Regions from separate parts of the Streptomyces sp. CA-249302 genome, predicted to be linked through region 2. Evidence: riboswitches for the same ligand, from Rfam matches in the RefSeq annotation. Region 2 holds a riboswitch; the other holds the start of a gene.
What was found. Region 2 has a riboswitch for cobalamin ahead of ACQEWB_RS32900 (ribonucleoside-diphosphate reductase subunit alpha). Riboswitches for the same ligand answer to the same signal wherever they lie in the genome.
Positions count from the first base shown of each region.

Region 1: linked by a shared signal. The riboswitch ahead of cobN (cobaltochelatase subunit CobN) and the one ahead of ACQEWB_RS32900 (ribonucleoside-diphosphate reductase subunit alpha) in region 2 are both predicted to bind cobalamin.

Region 1 is NZ_JBNJMG010000001.1:8,278,389-8,285,813, reverse strand. Features, by position in the region: gene cobN (cobaltochelatase subunit CobN) at 1-3,567, opposite strand, end outside; cobalamin riboswitch at 3,600-3,750, opposite strand; gene ACQEWB_RS37540 (cobalamin biosynthesis protein CobG) at 3,796-5,082, shown strand; gene ACQEWB_RS37535 (precorrin-8X methylmutase) at 5,079-5,753, shown strand; gene ACQEWB_RS37530 (precorrin-2 C(20)-methyltransferase) at 5,750-7,240, shown strand; gene ACQEWB_RS37525 (HoxN/HupN/NixA family nickel/cobalt transporter) at 7,285-7,425, opposite strand, start outside.
Region 2 is NZ_JBNJMG010000001.1:7,237,055-7,244,479, reverse strand. Features, by position in the region: gene mctP (monocarboxylate uptake permease MctP) at 1-1,365, shown strand, start outside; gene ACQEWB_RS32905 (GNAT family N-acetyltransferase) at 1,434-1,937, shown strand; cobalamin riboswitch at 1,991-2,120, shown strand; gene ACQEWB_RS32900 (ribonucleoside-diphosphate reductase subunit alpha) at 2,245-4,620, shown strand; gene ACQEWB_RS32895 (ribonucleotide-diphosphate reductase subunit beta) at 4,620-5,630, shown strand; gene ACQEWB_RS32890 (putative Ig domain-containing protein) at 5,905-7,425, shown strand, end outside.

The DNA.
Region 1 (7,425 bases), 1.0 Mb from region 2:
TTCGAGGTCGCCTTCCGTCTCCAGGTAAACCTGGCGCAGCTCCTCCAGCACCGCCCGGTCGGGCTTGGCCCACATCCCGCGCGACTCCGCCTCCAGCAGCCGCTCGGCGATCCCGTGCAGGGCCCAGGGGTTGGCCTGCTGGAGGAACTCGCGGTTCACCGGGTCCAGGACATACGTCTCCGTGAGCTTGTCGTACATCCAGTCGGCGACCACGCCCGTCGTGGCGTCGTAGCCGAACAAGTAGTCCACGGTGGCGGCGAGTTCGAAGGCGCCCTTGTAGCCGTGGCGGCGCATCGCCTCGATCCACTTGGGGTTGACGACGCGGGCGCGGAAGACGCGGGAGGTCTCCTCGACGAGAGTGCGGGTGCGGACCGTCTCGGGGCGGGTGGAGTCGCCGATGTACGCCTCGGGGGCGGTGCCGCGCAGCGCGCGGACCGTGGCCACCATGCCGCCGTGGTACTGGAAGTAGTCGTCGGAGTCGGCGATGTCGTGCTCGCGGGTGTCCGTGTTCTTGGCCGCCACTTCGATGCGCCTGTACGCCGTCTCCATCTCCTCGCGGGCCGGGCGGCCGTCGAGTTCGCGGCCGTAGGCGTAGCCGCCCCAGACCGTGTAGACCTCGGCGAGGTCGGCGTCGGTGCGCCAGTCGCGGGAGTCGATGAGCTGGAGCAGGCCGGCGCCGTAGGTGCCTGGGCGGGAGCCGAAGATGCGGGTGGTGGCGCGGCGTTCGTCACCGCGGGATGCCAGGTCGGCCTGGACATGGGCCCGTACGTGGTTGGCGGAGGGCGGCTCGTCAAGGGACGCGGCCAGGCGTACGGCGTCGTCGAGGAGGCCGATAGTGTGCGGGAAGGCGTCCCGGAAGAAGCCCGAGATACGCAGGGTGACGTCGATTCGGGGGCGGCCCAACTCCTCGTAAGGGATGGCTTCCAGGCCAGTCACGCGGCGGGAGGCGTCGTCCCAGACAGGCCGGATGCCGAGCAGGGCGAGGGCCTCGGCCACGTCATCTCCCGCTGTGCGCATGGCACTTGTGCCCCACAGGGAGAGGCCGACGGAGGTGGGCCAGTCGCCGTTGTCGGTGCGGTAGCGCTCCAACAACGACTCAGCCAGGGCCTGTCCAGTCTCCCAGGCGAGGCGGGAGGGAACGGCCTTGGGGTCGACGGAGTAGAAGTTGCGGCCGGTCGGCAAGACGTTGACCAGACCGCGAAGCGGGGAGCCTGACGGGCCCGCCGGGACGAAGCCGCCGCCCAGGGCATGCACGGTGTGGTCCAGCTCCGCGGTGGTCGCGGCCAGGCGCGGGACGACCTCGCGGGCGGCGAACTCCAGGACGGCGGCGACCTGTTCGCCGTACTCCGCAGGTACGGCGGCCGGATCCCAGCCCGCGTCCTCCATCGCCTGGACGAGGGCGCGGGCCTTCTCCTCCGCCTCGTCGGCCGTCGTACGGGTCGCGGCGGACTCGTCGAGGCCGAGCGCCTCGCGCAGGCCGGGCAGGGCGGTTGTGCCGCCCCAGATCTGGCGGGCGCGGAGGATGGCGAGGACGAGATTGACGCGGTCCCCGCCCTGCGGCGGGTTGCCCAGGACATGCAGTCCGTCGCGAATCTGGGCGTCCTTGACCTCGCAGAGCCAGCCGTCGACGTGGAGGAGGAAGTCGTCGAAGCCGTCGTCGTCGGGACGGTCGGCGAGTCCCAGGTCGTGGTCGAGCTTGGCGGCCTGGATGAGGGTCCAGATCTGGGCGCGGATCGCCGGGAGCTTCGCCGGGTCCATGGAGGCGATCTGGGCGTATTCGTCGAGGAGTTGTTCCAGGCGCGCGATGTCGCCGTAGGAGTCGGCGCGGGCCATGGGCGGGACGAGGTGGTCGACGAGGGTGGCGTGGACGCGGCGCTTGGCCTGGGTGCCCTCGCCGGGGTCGTTGACCAGGAAGGGGTAGATCAGGGGGAGGTCGCCGAGGGCCGCGTCGGGGCCGCAGGCGGCGGACAGGCCGGCGTTCTTTCCGGGCAGCCACTCCAGGTTGCCGTGCTTGCCAAGGTGGATCATCGCGTCCGCGCCGAAGCCGCCGTCGGAGGCCGCGGCGGCGATCCATCGGTAGGCGGCCAGGTAGTGGTGGGAGGGCGGGAGGTGCGGGTCGTGGTAGATCGCGATCGGGTTCTCGCCGAAGCCGCGCGGGGGCTGGATGAGGATCAGCAGGTTCCCGAAGCGGAGGGCCGCGAGGACGATGTCGCCATCGGGGTTGCGGCTGCGGTCGACGAACATCTCGCCCGGCGCCGGGCCCCAGTGCTCCTCGACCACCGTGCGCAGTTCCTTGGGGAGCGTGGCGAACCAGCGGCGGTAGTCCGCCGCCGGGATTCGGACCGGGTTGCGGGCCAACTGCTCCTCGGTGAGCCAGTCCTGGTCGTGGCCGCCCGCCTCGATCAGGGCGCGGATCAGCTCGTCGCCGTCACCGGAAGCCATCCCGGGGACGTCGTCGAAGGTGTAGCCCTCGTCCCGCAGCCTGCGCAGTAGCGCGATCGCGCTGGCGGGGGTGTCCAGGCCGACCGCGTTGCCGATGCGGGAGTGCTTGGTCGGGTACGCGGACAGGACCAGCGCGAGGCGCTTCTCGGCGGGTGGGATGTGGCGAAGTCGGGCATGGCGTACGGCGATTCCGGCGGCGCGGGCCGCGCGCTCGGGGTCGGCGACGTATGCGGGGAGGCCGTCGGCGTCGATCTCCTTGAAGGAGAACGGGACGGTGATGAGACGGCCGTCGAACTCGGGTACGGCGATCTGGCTCGCCGCGTCCAGCGGAGTGACCCCCTCGTCGTTCGCGTCCCACGCGGACCGGGAGGAGGTCAGGCACAGGGCCTGGAGGATCGGGACGTCGAGCGAGGTCAGCGCACCGGCGTCCCAGGATTCGTCGTCGCCGCCGGCCGATGCCTCGGCGGGCCTGGTGCCGCCCGCGGCCAGAACGGTGGTGATGATGGCGTCGGCGGACCGGAGTTCCTCGATCAGCTCGGGCTCGGGGGCGCGGAGGGAGGCGACGTAGAGCGGGAGGGGCCGGCCGCCCGCATCCTCGATGGCCTCGCACAGGGCGCCCACGAAAGCCGTGTTCCCGCTCATGTGGTGGGCGCGGTAGTAGAGCACGGCGACCGTCGGCCCCTCGCCCCGGGAGGCGCGCTCCAGCGGCCCCCAACTCGGCGCGGGCGCCGGAGCTTCGAAGCCGTGCCCGGTCAGCAGCACCGTGTCCGACAGGAACCGGGCGAGCTGCGCCAGGTTGGCCGGGCCGCCGTGGGCGAGGTAGGCGTGGGCCTCGGCCGCGATCCCGACCGGGACCGTCGAGGCCGCCATCAGCTGGGCGTCGGGCGCCTGTTCACCGCTGAGGACGACCACCGGGCGACCATCGGCGAGCAGCAGGTCGAGACCGTCCTGCCAGGCGCGCAGGCCGCCGAGGAGGCGTACGACGACCAGGTCGGCGCCGTCGAGAAGGGCGGGGAGGTCGTCGAGCGGGAGCCGGGCCGGGTTGGCGAACCGGTAGGGCACCGGGCCGCCCGCCGCGCGGGCGCTGAGCAGGTCGGTGTCGGACGTCGACAGCAGGAGGATCATGCGGCGTCGGCCTTCCTCGGGGTCCGCGCCCCGGGCGTTGCAGGACGGCGGGAGTTCCTGACTCACCCGGCCCCGGAGGGCGGGCTCACAGTGGCGGGACCGCGCCGGATTCGCACCGGGCTTCCTCCCCTGTCGCCGTCGTGGCGTCGGCGGACCGGATGATCCACCGAGGAGCATAGTAAGGGTCACAGGAAAGGGGCGGGGCATACATCCGGCGTGATCGTGGGTATGCTCGCCGCCATGTCCACGGCTGCCCGTCGTTCATCACCCCAGGCCACAGGGGTCCCACGAGTGCGCGCTGACGCGTGCCCGGGGTCGCTGCGACTGCACGCGGCGGACGACGGGACGCTGGCCCGCATCCGGGTTCCCGGCGGTGTCCTGACCGTGCGGCAGGCGGAGGCCCTCGGCGAGGCGGCAGAACGGCTGGGCGACGGCGAACTGCATCTGACCTCGCGGGGCAACGTGCAGCTGCGGGGGCTGCGTGGCGAGTGCGGTGGAGAGTTGACCCAACTGCTGGACACGGCCGGGCTGTCGCCCTCGCCCGCGCACGAACGGGTCCGCAACATCGTCGCCTCGCCGCTGTCCGGTGTGGACGGGCGGGGCGTACGGGAGGTACGGCCCTGGCTGACGGATCTCGACGCGGCGCTGTGCGCGAGCGAGACCGCGCAGGCGTTGTCGGGGCGGTTCCTGTTCGCGCTCGACGACGGGCGCGGGGACGTGGCCGGGCTCGGCGCCGATGTGACCGTACGAGCGACGGAGGACGACAGCGCGCAACTCGCCCTCGGAACCGGGCCCGAGGCGCTGCGTCTCTCCGCCGAGGACGCCGCGCGAGGCTCCCTGCTCGCCGCGGAGACCTTCGTGGAGGCCGTGCAGGCGAGCGGGACGCACGCGTGGCGCGTGGATGAACTCTCCTGTCAGCGTGGCGAGTTGCTCCAGATGGTCAGCCACCGCCTGAGAGCCGAAGGCATCGCTCACGGGCGGCGGACCCGGGACACCGCGCATGCCGACGGGCCACTCATCGGAGCCGTGGGCAACGGCCTGTCCGTGCACGTCCCCCTGGGTCGGCTGTCGGCCCTCCGATGGCGGGAGCTGACGCGGGTCGCCGTCGGCGAGCTGCGGCTGACCCCGTGGAGCGGCGTGGTCCTTCCCGCAACGCGGGCGGACGCGGACGAGCCGCTCGCCCGCCTCGCCGCCGTCGGCCTCGTCACCGATCCCGGCTCCCCCTGGCTGCGCGTCGGCGCCTGCATCGGCCGGCCCGGATGCGCCAAGTCCCGGGCCGACGTGCAGAGCGACGCGACCGCCGCCCTCGGCACGGTCGGCCCCAACGACCTCCCCCTGTACTGGTCCGGCTGCGAGCGCCGCTGCGGCCGTCCCCGGGGCGACCGGATCGACGTGGTCGCCGCGCCAGCAGGCGGCTACCGGCTCTCCACCGCCGTACGGGGACAGCATCCGCGCACAGCCGACCTCGACGATCCCTCCCGACTCCCCGCCGCCCTGGCGGCGATCACCTCATGAGCCGTACAAGCCTGTTGACGACCGAAAGCAGCGAGAAGACCACCGTGACCCCCTACGACTACGAGAAGGACGGCGTGGCCATCTACCGCCAGTCCTTCGCCACCATCCGCGCGGAGGCGGACCTCGCCGGCCTGCCCGCCGACGTCAGCCAGGTCGCCGTCCGGATGATCCACGCCTGCGGAATGGTCGACCTCGTACGAGACATGGCGTACACACCCGCCGCCGTGGCCCGCGCCCGCGAGGCCCTGCGCGCCGGTGCGCCCATCTTCACGGACGTGCAGATGGTGGCCAGCGGAGTCACCCGCAAGCGGCTGCCCGCCGGCAACGACGTGCTCTGCACCCTCTCCGACCCCGCCGTCCCGGAGCTCGCGGCGAAGCTCGGCACCACCCGCAGCGCCGCCGCCCTGGAGCTGTGGCGCGACCGGCTGGAGGGCGCGGTCGTCGCCGTCGGCAACGCCCCCACCGCCCTGTTCCGCCTCCTGGAGATGATCGAGGCGGGCGCACCCCGCCCCGCCGCCGTCATCGGTGTGCCGGTCGGGTTCGTCGGCGCCGCCGAGTCCAAGGACGCGCTGGCGGCCTCGACTCTCGAACACCTGGTCGTACGCGGCCGTCGCGGCGGCAGCGCCATCGCCGCCGCCGCGCTCAACGCGATCGCGAGCGAGGAAGAGTGACCGGCAAGTTGTACGGAGTCGGGCTCGGCCCCGGCGACCCGTCCCTGATGACCCTACGGGCCGTCGAGGTCATCGCCGAGGCGGACGTGATCGCGTACCACAGCGCCCGCCACGGCCGTTCCATCGCCCGCTCGATCGCGGCGAAGCACATCCGCGCCCACCACGTCGAGGAGCCGCTGGTCTACCCGGTCACGACGGAGACCACCGACCACCCCGGCGGGTACAAGGGCGCCATGGAGGAGTTCTACGCCCAGGCGTCGGCCCGCCTCGCCGCACACCTCGACGCCGGCCGGACCGTCGCCGTACTCGCCGAGGGCGACCCGCTCTTCTACGGCTCCTACATGCACATGCACAAGCGGCTCGCCGACCGCTACGACACCGAGGTCGTCCCCGGTGTCACCTCCGTGTCCGCCGCCGCGGCCCGGCTCGGCACCCCGCTCGCCGAGGGCGAGGAGGTGCTGACGATCCTGCCGGGCACGCTGCCCGAGGAGGAGCTGACCGCGCGGCTGGCCTCGACGGACGCCGCCGTGGTGATGAAGCTCGGGCGGACCTTCACCAAGGTGCGCGGCGCGCTGGAGAGTTCGGGAAAGCTGGGCGAGGCCCGGTACGTCGAGCGGGCCACCATGGCCGGGGAGCGGGTCGCCGAACTGGCGGACGTGGACGCGAAGTCGGTGCCGTACTTCTCGGTGGCCGTGCTGCCCAGCCGGGCCGACGCCGAGCGGCCTTCGTCGCGAGAGCGAGGCGAGGTCGTGGTGGTCGGGACCGGGCCGGCAGGTCCCCTGTGGCTGACGCCGGAGACGCGAGGTGCGCTGGCCGCCGCCGACGACCTGGTCGGCTACACCACCTACCTGGACCGCGTGCCCGTGCGCGCCGGTCAGCGGCGACACGGCAGCGACAACCGGGTCGAGGCCGAGCGCGCGGAGTTCGCGCTCCAACTGGCCCAGCGGGGGCGGCGGGTGGCCGTCGTCTCGGGCGGCGACCCGGGGGTGTTCGCCATGGCGACGGCCGTGCTGGAGGCCGCCTCGCAGAAGGAGCACCTGGACGTGCCGGTGCGGGTGCTGCCTGGCGTGACCGCCGCCAACGCGGCGGCGGCCCGCGCAGGCGCCCCGCTCGGGCACGACTACGCCGCCATCTCGCTCTCCGACCGGCTCAAGCCATGGGAGGTCATCGCCGAGCGGCTGCGCGCGGCGGCTGCGGCGGATCTGGTGCTGGCGCTGTACAACCCCGGCTCGCGCAGCCGTACTTGGCAGGTCGGCAAGGCGCGCGAGCTGCTGCTGGAACTCCGGGCGCCGGACACGCCGGTCGTGGTGGCGCGGGATGTCGGCGGGTCTGGTGAGCGCGTGCGGATCGTACGGCTGACCGACCTCGACCCGGCCGAAGTGGACATGCGCACGATCCTGCTGGTCGGCTCCTCGCAGACCCAGGCCGTACGGCGGGGAACCGGCGAGGACGCCGTCTGGACCCCTCGCCGGTATCCCGAGACGTGAGCATGTGCGGCGCCTCCACTCCGGCGGAGGCACCGCGACCGGCTCTACTCGGCGCCTTGTTCGGCGGGGGCCAGCCCCGCCGTCCACTTCTCCTCGATCCGGCCGACCTTCCACACCAGCAGGGCCACCGCCCATGTCGCGAAGAACAGGCCGACGATGACGTAACCGATGATGTTCAGGTCGAG
Region 2 (7,425 bases):
CCGTACACGATCCTGGTGTACCCGCTGATCTTCACCTTCCTGCCCCGGCTCTGGTCGGTCTCGCACCGCCACGGGTACGTCACCACCTCCGACTTCGTGCGCGGCCGCTTCGGCTCGAAGGGGCTTTCGCTGGCGGTCGCGGTCACCGGCATCCTGGCGACGATGCCGTACATCGCGCTCCAACTGGTCGGCATCCAGGCCGTGCTGGACGTGCTGGGCCTCGGCGGCGGTACGGACTCCAACTGGTTCGTGAAGGACCTGCCGCTGCTGATCGCCTTCGGCGTGCTGGCCGCGTACACCTACTCCTCCGGTCTGCGGGCCCCCGCCCTGATCGCCTTCGTCAAGGACGCGCTGATCTACATCGTCATCGCGGTGGCGATCATCTACATCCCGATCAAGCTGGGCGGCTTCGACGACATCTTCGCCTCGGCGAACGACAAGTTCACGAAGGCGGGCGCCGGCGCCCTGGTGTCGCCCCCGGCGGCCCACTGGACGTACGCCACACTGGCGTTGGGCTCCGCGCTCGCGCTCTTCATGTACCCGCACTCGATCACCGCGACGCTCTCCTCCAAGAGCCGTGACGTGATCCGCCGCAACACCACGATCCTGCCGCTGTACTCGCTGATGCTGGGCCTGCTCGCGCTGCTGGGCTTCATGGCGATCAAGAGCGGGGTCGACGTCACCAACCCCCAACTGGCCATCCCCCAGCTCTTCGAGGACATGTTCCCGAGCTGGTTCGCGGGCGTGGCCTTCGCGGCGATCGGCATCGGCGCGCTGGTGCCGGCGGCCATCATGTCGATCGCGGCAGCGAACCTCTTCACCCGCAACATCTACAAGGACTTCATCAAGCCGGACGCTACGCCGGAGCAGGAGACCAAGGTCTCCAAGCTGGTGTCCCTGCTGGTGAAGGTGGGCGCGCTGGTCTTCGTCCTGACGATGGACAAGACGGTGGCGATCAACTTCCAGCTCCTGGGCGGCATCTGGATCCTCCAGACCTTCCCGGCGCTGGTCGGCGGCCTGTTCACCCGCTGGTTCCACCGCTGGGCGCTGCTCGCGGGCTGGGCCGTCGGCATGATCTACGGCACGGTCGCCGCGTACAACGTGGCCTCCCCCACCAACCCCGACCAGAAGCACTTCGGCGGCTCCAACGCGGAGATCCCCGGCATCGGCGAGATCGGCTACATCGGCCTGACGTCCTTCGCCCTGAACGCCCTGGTGACGGTGGTCCTGACCTTCGTCCTGAAGGCCGCGAAGGCCCCGGAGGGCATCGACGAGACCAACCCGTCCGACTACACGGCGGACGCGGGCGATCCGGGAGTGGAAGTGGAGCTTCCGCCCGCTACGGCAGGTGCATCTCACCAGTAGTCACGGTGATCAATGGGTCGTCGGAAAACCGGCGGCCCATTGTCGTACCTGCCAGGCAGACTCTGGCCATGGACATCCAGATCCGCCCGGCGGACCCCACCGAATACGACGCCCTCGGCGAGATCACCGCCCAGGCCTACCTCCAGGACGGCCTCCTGGCCTTCGGAGACGAGGACGACTGGTACCTGGGCGAGCTGAGAGACGTGGCGAAGCGCGCCGCCCACGCAGAGGTCCTGGTCGCCGTCTCCCGCACGGAACTGCTCGGCGGCGTGACCTTCGCCCCCGCATCCGGCCCCATGGCGGAGCTGGCCCGCCCCGGCGAGGCCGAGATCCGCATGCTCGCGGTGGCCCACGCGGCCCGCGGCCGTGGCGCCGGCGAGGCCCTGGTCCGTGCCTGCGTCGACCGCGCGCGAGCAGCCCAGTGCACCGGCGTCGTCCTGTCGACCCAGCACACGATGCACGCCGCCCACCGCATCTACGAACGCCTCGGTTTCCGCCGTGCGCCGGGCCGCGACTGGAACCCGATCCCCGGTGACGAGTTCACTCTCCTCACCTACGAGTTGACGCTCTGAGACGACACGCGACACAACATCTGGGGGCGTCACCGCAACCCGGCACAAGATGTATGCTCATGCTCGCTGTCGCCGCAGGGGAATCCGGTGCGAATCCGGAACTGTCCCGCAACGGTGTACTTGTGCACGCCTTGTGCGTGTACGGGAGTCAGTCCGAGGACCTGCCGACAGTGCGCCCGGCCGCCGTGGCCCGGGTGCCATGACGTCCGGGCCTCGTGGAATGGGCCGGTGGACGCGACGCCGTGCGCGCTCGTGAGCTGCCCCCTGCCCTCCGCAAGGCCCCGTGCCCAGCGAGGGAGAGCCCCACGTGACCATCGCGCCAGCCGACCCGGCCTCAGCGTTCGCCCCTGTGGAACAGGACGGTCCCGCGGCCGCGTTGCTGCGGACCCTGACCGAGCTGACCGCCGACCTCCCCGACGCCGACCCCGGCCGGGTCGCCGCCGCCGCACTCCGCGGCCGGTCAGCGCGGGGGGCCGTGCCGGATGTCCTCGTGGAGTTGCGCGAGCTGGCCACGGAGGCGGCGGCCGGGCTCATCTCCGAGGACCCGGCGTACAGCAGGCTGGCGGCCAGGCTCCTCACCGTCAGCATCGCCGCCGAGGCCGCCTCCCAGGGCGTCACCACGTTCACCGGGTCCGTCGCCGTCGGCCATCGGGAGGGCCTCATCGCCGACCGTACGGCGGAGTTCGTGCGCGTCCACGCCGTGCGGCTCGACGCGCTCGTCGACCCGGCCGGCGACGACCGCTTCGGCTACTTCGGCCTGCGCACCCTGCACAGCCGCTACCTGCTCCGGCACCCGATCACCCGCAAGGTCATCGAGACGCCCCAGCACTTCATGCTCCGGGTGGCGAGCGGTCTGGCCGAGGACACCGTGCTCGATTCAGAAGCGGGGACCCGCGCCCTGGACGAAGTCGCCGCGCTCTACCGCCTGATGAGCCGGCTCGACTACCTCCCCTCCTCCCCCACCCTGTTCAACTCCGGTACCCGGCACCCCCAGATGTCGTCCTGCTACCTCCTCGACTCCCCCGTCGACGAGCTGGACTCCATCTACGACCGCTACCACCAGGTCGCCCGCCTCTCCAAGCACGCCGGCGGCATCGGCATCGCCTACTCCCGCGTCCGCAGCCGCGGTTCGCTGATCCGCGGCACCAACGGGCACTCCAACGGCATCGTCCCGTTCCTCAAGACGCTGGACGCGAGCGTCGCCGCCGTGAACCAGGGCGGCCGGCGCAAGGGTGCCGCCGCCGTCTATCTGGAGACCTGGCACTCCGACATCGAGGAGTTCCTGGAGCTGCGCGACAACACCGGTGAGGACGCCCGCCGTACGCACAACCTGAACCTCGCGCACTGGATCCCGGACGAGTTCATGCGCCGGGTCAACGCCGACGAGCAGTGGAGCCTCTTCTCCCCCGCCGACGTACCGGAGTTGGTGGACCTGTGGGGCGAGGAGTTCGACACGGCCTACCGCAGGGCGGAGGCGGCCGGGCTGGCCCGCAGGACCATCCCGGCCCGCGACCTCTACGGCCGCATGATGCGCACCCTCGCGCAGACCGGCAACGGCTGGATGACCTTCAAGGACGCCGCGAACCGTACGGCGAACCAGACGGCCGAGCCGGGCCACGTCGTCCACTCCTCCAACCTCTGCACGGAGATCCTGGAGGTCACGGACGACGGGGAGACGGCGGTCTGCAACCTGGGTTCGGTCAACCTCGGCGCGTTCGTGGTCGACGGGGACATCGACTGGGAGCGCCTGGACGAGACGGTCCGTACGGCCGTCACCTTCCTCGACCGCGTGGTCGACATCAACTTCTATCCCACCGAGCAGGCGGGACGTTCGAACGCCCGCTGGCGCCCGGTCGGCCTCGGCGCGATGGGCCTCCAGGACGTCTTCTTCAAGCTGCGTCTGCCCTTCGACTCCCCCGAGGCCAAGGCCCTTTCGACCCGGATCGCCGAGCGCATCATGCTCGCCGCGTACGAGGCCTCCGCCGACCTGGCCGAGCACAGCGGCCCGCTGCCGGCCTGGGACAGGACCCGTACCGCCCGCGGAGTCCTGCACCCCGACCACTACGGCGTCGAGCCGACCTGGCCGGACCGCTGGGCCGCCCTGCGCGAGCGCGTCGCCGCGGTCGGCCTGCGCAACAGCCTGCTGCTGGCCATCGCCCCCACGGCCACCATCGCGTCGATCGCCGGCGTCTACGAGTGCATCGAGCCGCAGGTCTCCAACCTCTTCAAGCGCGAGACCCTCTCCGGCGAGTTCCTCCAGGTCAACTCGTACCTGGTGAACGAGCTCAAGCAGCTCGGCGTCTGGGACGCCCGCACCCGCGAGGCGCTGCGCGACGCCAACGGCTCGGTGCAGGACTTCGCCTGGATCCCGGCCGACGTGAAGGCGCTCTACCGCACGGCGTGGGAGATCCCGCAGCGCGGCCTGATCGACATGGCCGCGGCCCGCACCCCGTACCTCGACCAGTCCCAGTCCCTGAACCTGTTCCTGGAGACCCCGACCATCGGCAAGCTCTCCTCGATGTACGCGTACGCCTGGAAATCGGGCCTGAAGACGACGTACTACCTCCGCTCCCGCCCGGCGACCCGCATCGCCCGCGCGGCACAGGCGACCCTCCCCGTACAGACGACGGACGCCGTCGCCTGCTCCCTGGAAAACCCCGAGTCCTGCGAGGCCTGCCAGTAATGCCCAGCAACCAGAACCTGCTCGACCCCGGCTTCGAGCTCACCCTCCGCCCCATGCGCTACCCGGACTTCTACGAGCGCTACCGGGACGCCATCAAGAACACCTGGACCGTCGAGGAGGTCGACCTCCACTCGGACGTCGCCGACCTCGCGAAGCTGTCGCCGATGGAGCAGCACCTGATCGGCCGGCTGGTCGCCTTCTTCGCGACGGGCGACTCGATCGTCGCGAACAACCTGGTGCTGACGCTCTACAAGCACATCAACTCCCCCGAGGCGCGGCTGTACCTGTCGCGCCAGCTCTTCGAGGAGGCCGTGCACGTCCAGTTCTATCTGACCCTCCTGGACACCTACCTGCCCGACCCGGAGGACCGTGCCGCCGCCTTCGCGGCCGTGGAGAACATCCCGTCCATCCGCGAGAAGGCCGGCTTCTGCTTCAAGTGGATCAACGAGGTCGAGAAGCTGGACCGCCTGGAGACCAGGGCCGACCGCCGCCGCTTCCTCCTCAACCTGATCTGCTTCGCGGCCTGCATCGAGGGGCTCTTCTTCTACGGCGCCTTCGCGTACGTCTACTGGTTCCGCAGCCGCGGCCTGCTGCACGGTCTCGCCACCGGCACCAACTGGGTGTTCCGCGACGAGACCATGCACATGAGCTTCGCGTTCGACGTGGTCGACACCGTCCGCAAGGAGGAGCCGGACCTCTTCGACGACGAGCTCGGGGAGCAGGTGACGGACATGCTGCGGGAGGCCGTCGAGGCCGAGCTCCAGTTCGCCCGTGACCTGTGCGGCGACGGGCTGCCGGGCATGAACACCGAGTCCATGCGCCAGTACCTGGAGTGCGTGGCCGACCAGCGGCTGACCCGGCTCGGCTTCGCCCCGGTGTACGGCTCCGAGAACCCCTTCTCCTTCATGGAGTTGCAGGGCGTCCAGGAGCTGACCAACTTCTTCGAGCGGCGCCCGTCCGCGTACCAGGTGGCCGTGGAGGGCACGGTCGACCTCGACGAGGACTTCTAGCCCCCGTCCAGCCCCGCCAGGCCCTGGACGGCCCATGGAGCTTCCATGGGCCGTCCATGCATCGGCTATGGAGCGGCAAAGTTCTTCCGGCGCATCTGGCTCCGCATCCTCGGCCCCGGCTACGTTCTGCCCGTCCCGCCATGTCCACAACACAGGCACAGGACGCCCAAATGTGTCATGCCCATGACGGCATCGCGCACCGCCGCCGCTACGCGCGTCACAGGCCTGCCACCTGCGTCGAGAACCCCACTCCAACGACGGAGGCAGTACCCCCATGCGTGAGAAGACCGGACGGAGTCTGCGAAGACTCCTGACCACCGCCATACCCGCCCTCGCCCTCGGCCTCGCCGGGTTGGTCGCCGCACCGGCACACGCGGCACCCGCGGTGTCCGCGACGGCCCACACCACCCGGGTCACCCAGAACGCCAAGGCCCTCACCTCCCCCGACCGGCAGACCTTCCACTCCACCGGCAAGGCGGGGCAGAAGGTGCCCACGAAGCACCTGTGCGCCACCGCCGCCCCCGGCCAGGCGGCCTGCTTCGCGCAGCGCCGTACCGACATCAAGCAGCGGCTGGCCTCCGCGGTCGCCGCCGCCGCGCCCTCCGGCCTCAGCCCGGCCAACCTGCACAGCGCCTACAACCTGCCGTCAACGGGCGGGTCGGGCCTGACGGTTGCCGTGGTCGACGCCTACAACGACCCCAACGCGGCCTCGGACCTGGCCACTTACCGTTCGACCTACGGCCTGTCGGCGTGCACGGTCGCCAACGGCTGCTTCAAGCAGGTCAGTCAGACCGGTTCGACGACCTCGCTGCCCTCCAACGACTCCGGCTGGGCCGGCGAGGAGGCGCTCGACATCGACATGGTCAGCGCCGTCTGCCCCAACTGCAACATCATCCTGGTGGAAGCGAACTCGGCCACCGACTCCGACCTCGGCACCGCCGAGAACGAGGCCGTCGCGCTGGGCGCCAAGTTCGTGTCCAACAGCTGGGGCGGGGACGAGTCCTCCTCCCAGACCAGCGAGGACACCTCGTACTTCAAGCACCCGGGTGTCGCGATCACCGTCTCCGCGGGTGACTCCGGCTACGGCGCCGAGTACCCGGCGACCTCCCAGTACGTGACGGCGGTCGGCGGCACCGCCCTCTCCACGTCCTCCAACTCCCGCGGCTGGACCGAGTCCGTGTGGAAGACCAGCTCCTCCGAGGGCACCGGCTCCGGCTGCTCGGCGTACGACTCGAAGCCGAGCTGGCAGACCGACACCGGCTGCACCAAGCGCATGGAGTCCGACGTCTCGGCGGTCGCCGACCCGGCCACCGGTGTGGCCGTGTACGACACCTACGGCGGCTCCGGCTGGGCGGTCTACGGCGGTACGAGTGCCTCGTCGCCGATCATCGCGGGCGTGTACGCCCTCGCGGGCACCCCGGGCTCCAGCGACTACCCGGCGAAGTACCCCTACTCGCACACCGGCAACCTGTACGACGTGACCAGCGGCAACAACGGCTCCTGCTCGACCTCGTACTTCTGCACCGCCGCCACCGGCTACGACGGCCCGACCGGCTGGGGCACCCCCAACGGCACCACGGCCTTCGCCTCCGGCAGCACCTCCGGCAACACGGTGACCGTCACCAACCCGGGCAGCCAGTCGACCACCACCGGCAGCTCGGTCAGCCTCCAGATCAGCGCGACCGACAGTGCGAGCGCGACCCTGACCTACAGCGCGAGCGGACTGCCGACCGGCCTGTCCATCAGCAGCTCGACCGGCCTGATCTCGGGCACGGCGTCCACCGCGGGCACGTAC